Regions from separate parts of the Brasilonema octagenarum UFV-OR1 genome, predicted to be linked through region 1. Evidence: riboswitches for the same ligand, from Rfam matches in the RefSeq annotation. Region 1 holds a riboswitch; each other region holds the start of a gene.
The links. A riboswitch is a leader RNA that binds a small molecule or an ion and turns the genes downstream of it on or off. The one in region 1 is predicted to bind cyclic di-AMP.
Positions count from the first base shown of each region.

Region 2: another riboswitch for cyclic di-AMP. It lies ahead of AC5590_RS26685 (hypothetical protein); the one in region 1 lies ahead of ntrB (nitrate ABC transporter permease).
Region 3: another riboswitch for cyclic di-AMP. It lies ahead of AC5590_RS24405 (glycosyltransferase); the one in region 1 lies ahead of ntrB (nitrate ABC transporter permease).

Region 1 covers NZ_CAWPKW010000249.1:19,003-23,928, reverse strand. The annotation lists gene rnc (ribonuclease III) at 1-628, shown strand, start outside; gene AC5590_RS20170 (sensor histidine kinase) at 645-1,838, opposite strand; cyclic di-AMP (ydaO/yuaA leader) riboswitch at 2,091-2,282, shown strand; gene ntrB (nitrate ABC transporter permease) at 2,379-3,230, shown strand; gene AC5590_RS20160 (ABC transporter substrate-binding protein) at 3,507-4,919, shown strand.
Region 2 covers NZ_CAWPKW010000304.1:228-5,153, reverse strand. The annotation lists gene AC5590_RS26695 (cation:proton antiporter) at 20-1,585, opposite strand; gene AC5590_RS26690 (hypothetical protein) at 1,781-1,942, shown strand; cyclic di-AMP (ydaO/yuaA leader) riboswitch at 2,449-2,583, shown strand; gene AC5590_RS26685 (hypothetical protein) at 2,848-3,093, shown strand; gene AC5590_RS26680 (SLC5/6 family protein) at 3,120-3,521, shown strand; gene AC5590_RS26675 (hypothetical protein) at 3,564-4,421, shown strand; partial or broken gene AC5590_RS26670 (glycogen/starch/alpha-glucan phosphorylase) at 4,516-4,638, shown strand; partial or broken gene AC5590_RS26665 (glycogen/starch/alpha-glucan phosphorylase) at 4,880-4,926, shown strand, end outside.
Region 3 covers NZ_CAWPKW010000284.1:8,738-13,663, reverse strand. The annotation lists gene AC5590_RS24420 (ROK family protein) at 1-572, shown strand, start outside; gene AC5590_RS24415 (hypothetical protein) at 665-817, opposite strand; gene AC5590_RS24410 (M48 family metallopeptidase) at 1,095-1,859, shown strand; cyclic di-AMP (ydaO/yuaA leader) riboswitch at 2,343-2,574, shown strand; gene AC5590_RS24405 (glycosyltransferase) at 2,736-4,013, shown strand; gene AC5590_RS24400 (hypothetical protein) at 4,224-4,445, shown strand; gene AC5590_RS24395 (hypothetical protein) at 4,632-4,926, shown strand, end outside.

The DNA.
Region 1 (4,926 bases):
GACACACCGTTCCTATGTCCATGAAAACCCGCAAGAAGGTGAACACAACGAACGTCTGGAGTTTCTTGGTGATGCTTTGCTGACTTATTTAAGTGGCGAATACCTTTATCGTCGTTACCCAGAAAAGGGAGAAGATGAGTTAACTCGTCGGCGTTCTGCACTGGTTGATGAAAAGCAACTAGCAAAATTTGCAATTGAGGTTGGTTTAGATCGCAGAATGCGGTTAGGTAAAGGTGCAACTTTAGAAGGAGGTTACCAAAATCCTAATTTACTCAGCAGTACTTTTGAAGCAGTCATCGCCGCTTACTACTTAGACAACAATTATGATAGTGAAGCAGTACGTGCTGTTGTGGAACCGTTGTTTGACTCTGTTCCTGAGAGTATTGTGGAGTTTCGCTCAAATGTAGACTCTAAAAATCGCTTTCAAGAATGGGTGCAACGCAATATCACTCAAATACCACCCAAGTATGTCACAGTTCAAGTAGGTGGTTCTTCTCATGCTCCAGAGTTTGTAGCTAAAGTAGTTGTGGGAGAGAAAGAGTATGGACAAGGTAAAGGGCGCAGTAAGAAAGATGCTGAGAAGGCTGCAGCTGAGAACGCGCTAGCTAGGCTAGAAAAATCAAAGTAAATGTCAGATATACACCTCACACTTCTACTTTTAACGGTAAAGTCACAGTGAAAGTAGAACCTACTCCTATTTGGGAGACTAAGCTAATTTCACCTTGCAACAGTTTTATCAGCCGTGAAACGATTGCCAAGCCCAAGCCGGTACTATTGGGAAGGAAGGATTTACTACCAGAACCAATGCGAAAGTAAGGTTGAAAAATCTGTACTTGATCTTCTGGCTCAATTCCAATTCCAGTATCTGAAACTGCAACACTCCACTTGCTAATGTCTAAAGTTTCACACTTGATTTTTACCGTTCCTGACTCTGTGTAGCGAATCGCATTACTAACAAGATTTGTTACAATTTGCTGTAATCGTAACGGGTCTGTTACAACTTCGTCAGGAGCACGGTTGCAATCAATAACAATTTGTAATTTTTTTTGAGTAGCCAAAGGCTCCAGCATTTCGTAGACATTTATAATTAATTCATACACCTGAGTTGGTTCTGGTTCGAGTTTCATCTGCCCTGCATCATAGCGAGAAATCTCCAGTGCATCGTTAATCAGGTGAATTAATTGTCTCCCACTGCGTAACACGCGGTCAATATGTTCTAGATGGCTAAAGGAATTTTTTTCCTCTGATTTTTGGCGTTGTAAGCGCAAAAACAAATCTGAGTAACCAATAATCGAAGTTAATGGGTTTTTGAGTTCGTGCGCGAGATACGATAAATTATCTTGATTTGCTCGCACTAAGCGAGTTAATTCCTGATTATTAAGGGTTAACTGATTGTGCAGCTGCTCTAGTTCTGTTAATCGCTGTTCTGTGTAACTTTGGAAACAATAGGCTATTGCTTCATCTAACACCATATCAATCAAATGCACGGCTCGCATCACTTCTTTTGCTGATGCTTTCAGGAATTCCGGTTCTAAAGTGACAAATATGGTGTTACGCAAAAGCCGATACTCTAGTGCAATTTCTGCTGCATCGAAACCTTGTTCAGCCCTAAGAATCCCATGCTCTAAACTTGCTTGAACTAGGGATTGAACTTCATCATCTTGATATTGAGAAAGCACAGTTGCTAGAGCCAAGAGGACATGATCAAGATGATTTTCAATAGCTGTACGGCTTAGATGATTGGTGCTGAAAATCTTTTTATCCCGACGAACAGCTTCCACCCATTGTTTCATAATCCTCTGAGTTTGATCCCGCAGCAATTGACTAAAATCTTTCATCACTTATGGGTGGATAGACATACAAATAGAGTAAATCATTCTATGATCTACATCCTAAGCATAGGAGTATTACATTGTCTTTACTAAAAAGATGTAATAATTAGAAATAAAAATACATAATATCCAAATCATCTTTATTCATCTAAAAATAAATGAATTTCCTTTCTAAGAATACTTGTTTTCTAGCCAAAAAAAGTATATCCTAGGGTTGCTTGACGCCATTGTTTGCTGGTGTTACATTTATCATAAATCAGAGTAAGTCAGCCTAATCCAATGAATTGCATTGCATAAGTTGGAGCGGAGGAACCAAAGTATGGGGCGTATCTTACTAGAAGAAACAAACAGTAGATGTATCTTTTCACTTGTTGTTTTTTCCTTCTATCAGAGGGGTATCTCTCAACCCTAGCCCGTCAGCTAACTTCGTAGGCAATGAGAGGAGACTGAAGAGACAGCATGATTGTAATGTTGTGATCTCATCAGTATCCTTGGCTGGTACTGCTCGGACTAATTGTACCTGCGTGAAGTCTGTTGAGGTCATCAATGGTGTTACAACTAAACGTAGCTGCCATTTTGGCGGTTGCTAGTCGAACAGCTTGGAAACGCGCTAAACCCGTTATTGTACGGGACGCTTTCTTGCTACCTTTGGTTGGTTTTTTGGGCGTTATTGTTGTCTGGTGGATTATTGCCCTTGCCAATCATGAGTTAATGCCCACGCCACCTGAAGCATTAGCAGCAAATTTAGATTACATCCTGAACCCATTTTTTCAAAGAGGACCAGGTAACTTAGGTATTGGCTGGCTATTAATCGCGAGTATTCGTCGGGTTTTATTAGGTTTTACTCTAGGTGCTTTAGTAGCTATTCCTGTTGGTTTTCTCATCGGGATGTCAAGAACGGCAATGATGATTCTCAATCCCGTTATCCAAATCTTCAAGCCAGTATCACCTCTAGCATGGCTTCCTATTGCTCTAGCAATCTTTAATTTGGCAGATCCATCGGCAATCTTTGTGATTTTCATTACTTCTCTGTGGCCAACAATTATTAACACTGCTTTGGGAGTTTCCAGTGTTTCCAAAGACTATATAGATGTAGCACGAGTTCTAGAAATGCCCGCTTGGCGAAGAATTACAAAAATCATTTGGCCTGCAAGTTTACCATACATTTTTACAGGTTTACGAATTAGTATAGGCATTGCCTGGTTAGTTATCGTTGCAGTAGAAATGCTCACAGGTGGTGTTGGAATTGGCTTTTTTGTCTGGGATGAGTGGAGTCGCTTGAACCTCAATTCCGTTTTTCTTGCTGTTCTAGTGATTGGCTTAACAGGACTGTTGCTTGATTATGCCATAGGCAGAATACAAGCTTTTGTCACTCGTCGCCCGGTAACTTCAAATTAGGTTTTCATCAGCGGTCAGTCATTGATTATATATGGTGCGTTCCACTGCATTATCGCACCACCATATTATTACCTTTGATGAAATCTGACCTTTTTCAATAGCTAATGAATTGTGTGGGGTCAGACAGATAAGCTATTTAAAATTTCAAGAACAAGCTGACTGTATAACAAGCAGCCTACCTGCTATTTGTATACACGAATCAAATATCTGACAGTCCAAACAAGAACTTTTGTCCCTAGTTAATATTCTGAGTCATTTCGCCGCAGGAGGTTGTTCATGAGCGACGATAACACAAATAACTGGAAGCGACGAGACTTTATCACAGGGCTAGGCGCTACAGCATTTGCAACTGGACTTTCTTCTTGTGCCATTAATGCTAATCGTGCCCCTAAAGGACTGTCACAAGCGGCGTCGGCGGTGGAACCAGTCGTAGATCCCAAGACACTAGAAAAACCTAATATTACAGTGGGATACGTACCGGTGAATGACTGCGCCCCCTTTGCTATAGCCTGGGAGAAAGGGTTTTTCCGCAAGTATGGTTTAAACGTCACCCTCAGCCGTGAAGCAAGCTGGGCGACGTCTCGTGATGGTATTATTTTTGGACGCCTTGATGCTTCACCAGTTGTGAGTGGTGCAGTGATCAACGCCAGAACTGGTGCAGAAGGCGCACGTCATGCCCCCCTGTGTGCAGCGATGACAATTCACCGTCATGGTAATGCGATGACGATGAATAAAGCAATGTGGGAGTCTGGGGTGCGTCCTTGGCGAGACTATAACGGCAATTTAGAAGAGTTTGGACGAGATTTTCGCAATTATTTTGAAAAATTACCAGCTGAAAAACGAGTTTGGGCTGTGGTGCTGAGTTCGGCTATTTATGAATACTTTGTCCGCTACTTAGCAGCAGCCGCTGGAGTTGCTCCTGATGAAGAATTTCGCATTATCATTGTCCCGCCTCCACAGATGGTGGTGAATATGAGAATTGGGGCGATGCAAGGCTACATGGTGGCTGAACCGTGGAATTCACGAGCAATTACTGGTAATGAAGGAATTGGCTTCACCTTCGCTCAAGGGAGAGAAATTTGGCAAGGACACCCAGATAGACTTTTAGGTGTCATGGAGTCTTTCATCAAAGATAATCCCAAAACTTATCGCTCTTTGGTTAAAGCAATGATAGAAGCTTGTCGGTATTGTAGTGACACAAAAAACCGGGAGGAAGTCGCTAAAATTCTCACGAGTAAATCGTATACGGGAGCAAAACTCAAATTAACAGAAGCGGCTATTGTCGGTAACTACAATTATGGTGGTTTTGATGATAAAAAACGAGTTTGGAAAGCTCCTGAAACAACAATTTTCTTTGAAAAACCTGCTAATCTTGTTAAAACACCAAATGACCATTCAACATTTCTCTGGCAATCTCAGAGTCTTTGGCTAATGACTCAGTCGGCTCGCTGGGGACAAATTAAAGAAATTCCCAAAAATGCTGAAGAAGTAGCGCGTAAAGGTTGGCGAACTGACTTATATCGAGAAATTGCTGCTGAAATGGGAATTGAATGTCCAAAAGAAGATTACAAGGTAGAGCAAGCTGAACTATTTATCGACAAAAAAGCTTTTGACCCCAGTGATCCAGTGGGGTATCTTAAGAGTTTTCAAATAAGAGCTAACGCTCCTAAATCTTTTTTTCTGTCTTAATCAATTG
Region 2 (4,926 bases), on a different contig from region 1:
AAGAATTTATCTGTGTATTTCAAATCCCCTCACTATTTTGCAAAACATCTTCCAGCAATGGAGAAAGTTCTTTATTTAACTGACCTGTCCGCAGAAATTCAGCATAGGTATCTGCTTCAATAGCCAAAAGTTCTCCTCGGAGTTGTTCAGCTGGAAAGTTGCGGATGTTTGGATGCTCATCCTGTAGCTGGTTAATTTGCGCTTCTAAATTTTCAATTTCTCCTTTAACCAGTGCTTCTTGATAGCGGTAAAACTCTGGGTCTACACCAGGTCTTTGGTCTACTTGAAGGTGTTGTAAGACACGATTGAGAGCAACAGTCCGTGCAACTATTTCTAAATATCGCTCGCGTAAGGACTGGTCACCCAGAAAGTTAAGCTTTTGTAATAAAGGTTTGATACTTAATCCTTGGAATAGCAAAGTAAATAATACTGCACCAAACACTGTAGCAATAATTTTTTCTCGCTCTACTACAATTGTGGGTACACTCAAAGCCAAAGCAATAGAAACAGAACCGCGCACCCCGCCCCACCAGAGTATAGTTTGTTCAGGTAAAGTAATTTTTGATGCTTGTAAAAGATTGCTTAATTGACTTAAAGACAATATTGCAATTGCCCGACTTAAAATCATTACCCCTACTGTCACTGCAATGATTGTTAAGTTTTCCTCCAAACTGGCATACCGTATCTGATCCCCAATCAACAGAAAGACAATTGAGTTCACAAAAAACGCCAGAAATTCCCAGAACTCAGTCACGATAACCCGAGTACGCGGGTTCATACCAATCCGAGAACCAAAATTGCCCAAAATCAACCCTGTCGTCACAACCCCAATGACTCCAGATCCACCTAACTCCTCAACAATAAGATATGTTGCATAGGTAGAAACTAAAGTTAAAGACTGTTCCACAAGTGGTAAATCGAAACGTTGGGTGAGGTAAGAGATCCCAAAACCAATGAGTCCTCCAACCGCCATACCAATACCAACAACTGTAAAAAGTTCTACCACAATTGGTTTTAATTCTAATTCAGCTGTTCCTAAAGGCAGTTGCACTAAAAAACTAAAAGCAACAACTGCCATGCCATCATTGAACAAGCTTTCACCTTCAATTAATGTTGTCAAACGACTAGGAACGCCCAATTCCCGAAATAAAGCAGTGACTGAAACTGGATCCGTGGCACAAAGACTAGCCCCGATGAGTAAAGCCGTTGTGAGTGAGATTCCTGCAAATTTATTTAAACCTATTGCCATCCCCACTATTGAAATCACAACCCCAATAACTGCATAAAGAGTAATTGGCAACAAATCCCGCTTTAAATTCGACCATTTTAAATTCCATGCTGCTTCAAAAAGTAATGGTGGTAGAAAAATAAACAAAATTAATTCTGGAGAAAGATCCACTAAACGAACATCGGCAAAAGCTAACCCTAAGCCTACAATGACTAAAAGTAAAGTGTAAGGTATTTGCCGAAACCAGCTAAATATCTGTGATATTGTCGCCACCCCTAAAGAAACTGCAAGTACCAAAAGAAACTGCTTTAAGTTTGTAGCAATGACTTGTTCACCAATTACCGAAGCATCCATCATAAAAGCATGATTAATACAATTCATCGTAAATCTTAACCAGATAAGTTGTTAAATAGCACTCATCCTGAGGTGGGAAGTTAATAAGCTTACGAGAGCATTTGTGTGGAACGAACTGTGTAGGCATCCTCTCTGACAAAACTAAAACATCTGTGGAAAGCTTATAATTCTATAAAGTTGGTAGCTGACCCGTGTTTTATGTGTTTAACTAAACAATGGTTAAACTTCGTAAAGCCATCACAACCAAAGGTGTTACATAGCTCAATACTGTGCGATGCTCCCAAAGGGAGCCGCCAAGGGCGATCGCCGTTCGCACAGCATCCGCTTTGCCCTCAGGCGGCGGCTACGGAAGTTTTTTAGCTTGAAAGTCTGCTATGGCAGTCCTATTTCATTTGTGTTGGCATAGCCTGTGCAGAGCGTTCCCTACCTCAACGAGTAATTTCACAACTCCTGCACGGATTGCTATATGGTGCAAGTTGATTAAAGTTTGGTTTACAATTTGGTCAATCATATGATTTTTCCTAACTAGTAACAGCCAATTAAGGCTGTTGCTAATTTTTAAGCTTGACAAGTATGGCAGTCATGGCGCTTGCAGTATCCCTAAAAAATAGGTATTTCAGCACCTGAGCAATCTTTTTATTCTTGGGTATAATTTGTAAAGATATGAGGTTTTACTCATATACGTTTCCTCACCAATTACTGAAGCATCCACCATCAGAGCATTATTAATACAATTCACCGTAAATATTAACCAGATAAGTTGTTAAATAGCACTCGTCCTGATGTGGGAAGTTAAGATGGATTGACTCTTTGGACGTTTCAGTATAGTTTTAGTGAATGTATGGGTAAAACTTGCCTAATTCAATCCAGTCTAGTTGCTGAAAAACTTCAACTCTGGGTTAGAAGCGGAGGAACCAATGTATTGGGGCGAATCTTGAATGGAGAGACACCTTCCAGTCTTAGCCCGTCAGCTAACTCCGTCGGCATTGGAACGAGTACCTATGGCATCTGCTGATTCCAAGCTGTTGTCCCCAGGTTCTCCTTGCTAACATTGCCTTTCATTACTGGCAGTGTAAACATATATCTGTTGATTTCCTTTAGGGAAGAGCCTGTATCTTTTGTGAATTCAAAAGTCAAAAATTTAAGTAATTGTGTGCATCTCTACTAGCAATTCCCTTGACTACGAAGAATCAGCATCTTTCCCAACTAAAGGTTGAGAATTAATTTTAACCAGTCGCACCTTTTATAAGAATTGAGGAGAAAATATGCCGATCAAAAATCATACGTTATATACAGATGAAGTCAACTTTTTTCCCGACCATCAGTTCAGATTAATTGGAGAGTGTGCCGGAAAAAAACTTTTACTGATTGGTAGAACGAAAGCATACAATGACCCAATTGTGGCAACAAGTCAGACTGATGAGCCAAGTCAGGAAGATTTATATGCTTATGATCTCTACGAGTTAATGAAGTCTAGCCACGAGCCAGTAAAAATTCACGGGGAAATTTAAAAAAAATTTGTGGAGCAGATGCCAATATGGCTTTAGAGCGCAGACTCGACACCTTCTCGCTAGCAGCCTTGCTAGTATCCGCGCATTACGGTTTGGGGTTTGTTTTAGGAACCGCTGAGAAATCACTAACTTTAGGGGCTGCTGGCAGTCTCTATACTGTCTCCCTTGGCTTTGGTACAATAGCTCTTTTAGGACTGGCAAAATTTTACTGGAAGCGAACAGAGCCAATTTGGACATTGCTAGGTTCTGCCTACGGAGATGGGGTAAAAGTTTTTGTCAGCCTGATGTCGTGGTTATCGCTGATTGGTATTGAAGCCGTTCAGTTGATTTCTGGAGCTTTTATTCTCAAGGTTTTCGGAATACCCACTCTCCCGACGATGGTTGTTTTGGCTATCCTGTTTGCAATCATTTCTTTACTCCCAATATAAAAAGCAGGCTGGATATTCCGCGGGTTACTGATTCTGAACTTTTTGGCTTTGCTTTATGGACTGTGGGTGTTACACGCTTTTGGTGATTATGTGCGATCGCCCATAGAATTTGCTAGCTCACTCAAGCATATGAGTTTGCCAACTATAGTGGGCGTCTCATTGTCTACAATTCTGCTGGTACCTATAGATATGAAGTATCAGCAGTTTCTTGTCCAAGCAAAAGATGAAAACAGCCTGTATCGAGGGTGTACAATAGCTGCAATTTTGCTACTACTGCTTGCTTTTTTACCTTCAACAGTTGTTGTCGCAGCACAGAACGCAGGAATTTTGCCTGCTGGTATTGATGGTAAACAAGCTCTCCCATTTATCCTAGCTTGGGTTGGCGGTGGCACCGACAAGCCTTTAGGTATACTGATGATTATGTCTTTACTGGTTCCAGCGCTGGGTATTGGCAGCAGTATTTTGCGAGTGCAAACCAAGACAATTTTGGACTTCAATATTCTGCCTGCATCTGTTTGGAGTCGGCTACTCGTCACTGCTGCAAATGCTCTGTTTAGTCTTGCCGTTGCTTTGAAAGGTGGGGAGATTGTTAATCTGATTGTGTATTTTTATGCAGCATATGTAGGAGCGGTGTTTGCTCCTTTTGTTGCTTATTTAATCGCTCAAACGGAACGCTATAACTTCTCCAAACAAAGCGTAAAGCTGTCTTTAACAATAAGTAGTTTTTCGGCTTTTTCATTACTCATTATAACACTTATAAGTCCTGATATTCTAGGAGGATTTGGTAGCGTTGAATTGAACATCATGGGAATAGGAATTCTGAGTGGAATCTTCTTTTTGTTGGTTGGGGAGGTATTACAAAAGTACTTGCCAACATCCAAGGTTGAGGAAAAAGCTTAAGAAATTAGAAAATATAAAAATATTACAAAATCGCTCCATCTCCATCACTCATCAGGTTTGATTGAAAACAGCTTAACACTACCTTGGGTCTCGCCTTAAAGTGGTTTTTCTAGCAAACTACAATGTGGCATTAGCACAGCGAATATATCCAGCGGCTGATGTTTCGGAACAAATCTCGACTGCTGGTAAAGAAGCTTCTGGCACGAGTAATATTAAATCCGGTAACATCTGAATCATTAAAAAACCGCAGAGGCGCAGAGAACGCAGAGAGAGAAGAGGGAGAAATAATTCTGATACAAACGGATTTGATATAAAATGAACTTTGCGATGAATGGCACATTGACGATTGGTACACTGGATGGGGCGAATATTGAAATTCGCAATCGCCCCTTTGGGGCGATCGCGTCGGACACGAAAATTTCTTCCTCTTTGGACTGACGGCACAGCAAGTTTCACAAATGAAAGCTCAAGGCTACCATCCGTGGGATTATTACAACAGTAATCC
Region 3 (4,926 bases), on a different contig from region 1:
CAGAACCTATAATTGATGCAATTGTAGAGCTAGCAGCGACTCAAGGTGAGTTTCATCGCGTTTCGGTGGGTTTTCCTGGTGTTGTGCGCAATGGAGTGACGCAAACAGCCGTGAACTTAGATCCAGATTGGATCGGGTTTGATTTAGCTACAGCATTGTCAAAGCGTTTGGACAAACCTGTACGGGTGATAAATGATGCCGATATGCAAGGTTTGGGGTCAATTTCCGGAAAAGGTGTGGAATTGGTGATTACCTTGGGTACAGGCTTTGGTTCGGCCTTATTTGTAGATGGTAAACTCGTGCCGAATTTAGAAATGGGACATCATGAGTTTCGTAAAGGAGAAACTTACGAGCAACAGCTAGGACGTGCTACCTTGGAAAAGGTAGGTGAAAAGAAATGGAACAGGCGCTTAGAAAGAGCGATCGCATCTCTGGAACATCTGTTCAATTACGATTATCTGTATATCGGTGGTGGTGAAGCGAAAAAAGTAGATATCAAATTACCATCAAATGTGAAGATCATCCCCAATATCACTGGTTTATTGGGTGGTATCGCTTTGTGGAAAGATTGAAGAGAAAAAGAAGACAAAAGGACTAAAGCAAAAGCTTTAGTCCCGATTGTCGAAATTTCGCAAATAACACAGCAGTAGACAACTCATCCCTACTATCGTCGGAACTGACGGATACTCAAAGTTATCAACACTGTGGCAAAAACCAGTAAATCAACGTTGGTGTTCAGGATGTCGGCTGCTTGATCTAACTGCCCTACGGGTAGATAAACTTCTAGTCGTTGGACGTCCAAGCTGGCTTTCATCATAAATACATCTTTGGAGAGAAGACAAAAAAAAATTTATTAATTATATCAATAGTCTGTTAGTTAACAAATAAAATTCCTCCCTAGTGGTGTCTTCCTGGCTCGAATTGTTAGTCTATATTTTAGTTAAAGAAGAATAACAGCTAAATCTAGCAAAAAGGACTAAAAAGTTTTAGCAAATAATTGACAGTTTGAATACACCTGATATTAAAGTTGTTGCATTTAACTAAAACAATAAATAAGCTTTTGGACTGTAAATTTCTGACTTTTGATTATGATTATGATGCTTTCTCGCTTTTCTAAATTGCGTAAAAGCCTTGCCCTCTTTCTTGCTGGTTTGGGGATTACTTTAGGAGTGGGACTATCTCCTTTCACACCAGCTAATGCTATTTCCTGGGGTCAGTTACTTTTTAATGGCGCTCAGCTTCTGCAGCTTTCCAACCTGTCAACAGAGCAAAAAGTCGGGTTAGGTCGCGAAATTGATCAACAGGTACGCAGTAATTACAGACTCAGTACCAACGCTAATGTTAGTCGAATAGGTCAACGGTTAGCTAAAGCTAGTGATTGTTCTCAAACTCCTTTTAAATTTTCTGTCGTTCAAGACCGAAGCATTAATGCTTTTGCAACCACAGGTGGTTATGTTTACGTCCACACTGGATTGATTAATGCGGCGGATAATGAAGACCAGTTAGCAGCGGTTATCGGTCACGAAATAGGTCACATTTGCAACGACGACTTAGTGGCTAAGCTAAAACAAGCGCAACTCGCTCAAGGCGCAGCCTCACTGGCTGGATTAGATCGCAGCACCGTCGCTGCTGCAGCTTATAAGCTTGCTGTAGATCTACCCAACAGCCGTCAAGCTGAATATAATGCTGATGATAAAGGACTGCGATATCTCGAACGAGCAGGTTATAACCCTAATGCTATGCCTGCATTTTTGAGCAAATTGGTGAACCAGCGTTCTGCACCAAGCTTTTTGAGTAGTCACCCAGGAGCGCAAGAACGTATTTCTGTATTAAAAAGAAAAATTGCTGCTCGTCAGTGAAGGTAGTTAGGAACCCGGTTTCATCGAGAAATTGGGTTTCCAACCTATAAAGTTATCTTGTCGAAGTCGTGTGCGAATAACTCAAGTCGCGGGTTATCAAATTCTGGGTGCTTTGTAACTGTCTTTTCATAAGATGGTGTTCAGAGATCTTTGCCCACAAATGATACATGAAGTTTCTATTGATAAAAAAATATATCGTATTATTAACTTATGTTTCATGCCTGCTTTTTTTCTACAGTGAATATATAATCGGAGATAACGTTTATACTAAGAACGCAATATTACGCTGAAACCCAATATCAACTTAATGTTTTCACTTGGCGATACCGCCAGATAATGCTGTTAAGTGTTTGCATACACTTGCAATGGAACATCATGAGAGCACATGATTGCTTGTAGTTAGCAGAAGTTAATTTCACAAAGAGGTTGACTTAAGTCACGTTTACAGCTACAATTCTTAACAAATTTACATGAGTCTGCCTAATCCACGGATTGCCCAAAACATTTTGTTACATCGGGGTAAGCCTGGAGCGGAGGAACCAAGTTTGGGGCTAATCTCATAGGAGAGCGAAGAATGAAAAATGAAGAATGAATTAAGACAAAAATTACTCCAGTTTTTTCTCCTGTCTTTTTTTTTCTTTCTTCTGTTCTGTGAGAGGGACATCTCTCAGTCCTAGCCCGTCAGCTAACTTCGTCGGCATTGAGAGGAGACTGAACGAGCCGCATTCTTATGAGTAATGCATTGTTCTCGTCAGTGTCCTTGGCTGGTATCTGTGCGCTTCGTTGTACCTGCCCTTGACTATGAGGAAAAGACCATATTACCTTTTCTTCCAGTCTGTTGAGGCAGGAAAAATTGTTATATGGTGAAGTTTAACTATGTTACCGACCAGAAAACATCGCATTGCTCTGATTTCTGTTGATGGAGATCCTGCTGCAGAAATTGGACAGGAAGAGGCTGGAGGACAAAATGTCTATGTGCGTCAAGTAGGTTATGCCCTTGCGGAACAAGGTTGGCAGGTGGATATGTTCACCCGCCAAAGTAGTCCTGAGCAGGCTACGATTGTGCAGCATGGGCCATTATGTCGCACGATCCGATTGAAGACTGGACCTACTGAGTTTATAGGGCGAGATCACTTATTCGAGCATCTACCAGAATTTATTGCAGAGTTTCAGACATTCCAGCGGGAGCAAGGATTTCAGTACCGTTTGATTCATACTAACTACTGGTTGTCCTCGTGGGTGGGTATGGAACTCAAAAAACAACAGCCGTTGATTCAGTTGCATACTTACCACTCTTTAGGAACAGTCAAGTACAGTGCGATTTCTGATATTCCAGCAATTGCTAGTAAGCGAATAGCCGTTGAAAAAGCCTGTCTAGAAACCGTGGATCGAGTTGTTGCAACTAGTCCTCAAGAACAGCAACATATGCGAAGACTCGTTTCCACCAAAGGGAAAATCGAAGTCATTCCTTGCGGAACTGATGTCGATAAGTTTGGGTTGATTCAAAGGTCTGCAGCACGGCAAGAGTTAGGAATTGCACCTGATGTTAAGATGATCCTCTATGTCGGTCGCTTTGACCAACGTAAGGGGATCGAGACATTAGTACGAGCCGTTGCAAAGTCTAGTTTGCGGGATCATGCTAACCTGCAACTTGTTATTGGAGGTGGTTATCGTCCAGGTCATAGTGATGGGATCGAGCGCGATCGCATCGCAAGCATTGTCGCAGAACTCGGATTGGAAAACTGTACAACCTTTCCAGGTCGCCTAGATGAGGCTGTTATCCCCTCCTACTATGCAGCCGCAGATGTTTGTGTTGTACCTAGTCACTACGAACCTTTTGGTTTAGTTGCAATAGAAGCAATGGCTAGTCAGACTCCAGTCGTGGCTAGTGATGTTGGGGGGCTGCAATTTACAGTCGTACCTGAAGTGACTGGGTTACTCGTTCCCCCTAAAGATGAAGTCGCTTTTGCTACTGCTATTGACCGGATTTTGCTCAACCCAAATTGGCGAGATCAATTAGGTGAAGCTGGTAGACAACGAGTAGAGATTGCGTTTAGTTGGTATAGTGTCGCATCCCGCCTGACTCAAATCTACACACATCTACTAGCTCAAACCATGCCCTCAATAGAGAGCAAACCTCAAATTGCAGCTTAATTTCTACCGATTTGATAGTGTTGCGGAGTTTTTCGTAAGGTGGCGACTGGTGTTACCAAGTGCAAGCTCGAAAATAATCCGGACTTAGCGCTAAAAACGCAGCACTAATAAAGAGAGCGATTTTGCATCATGCTGCACCAAATCGCACCTAACGTGCAGAAACAGTAAAAAAACAAGTCACTAAACCTTTCACGTCAGGGAGTTATTAATATGCTGAACATTGGAGATTACGCACAGCATCAAATCACAGGGCAGATAGGTCAAGTTATTGGTTATGGACATCAAATACTGCATGGAGTCTATTTAACCACCTTAAAAGTACAAGCAAGCAACCTTCAAGGAGTTGAGAATCACAAAAAATTTATTGAGGATGTCTACTCCGCCTGGATAATAGCAAATCCAACACAAGGCGACATGGCACTGCAAGGTTAATAAGTTTGGAGATATCGGGATTATGAATAAAGCTAGGGGAAGCCTAATCGGATTTCCCCGGCTTTGTTTGTAGACTTTTTGTGAAATGGTATGGGAGCATTGCAATGCTGTGCTCCCACACCATGTGGTTTGTGCAAATGAAAAGCCCTGTGATCTCAAGTCCATCTAATTTTTGATTCGACTGGTATGATTATTTTTACTTTTACAGTTTTGATGTTGGCAAATAACGTGAAATTAAGGTTTACTCTTAGGATAATAGGCTGTACGCTGCTAACGGTTTTAACGCCTACCATACTAACTGCTCAGACTCTTCCGTATGGAACAGCCCGCCAACCTCAGACTTGCTCATCGAGGGTAGAACCAAAAAAAGGAGCGCCTAGTATCGAGCAGGCAAAGATGTATTTTCTGTGCGACCAAGAATCGCAGTTTGGGACTCCTGGTCAAGGTGGTAGCAATTTTGTGCGCCTTATCAGCGATCTCA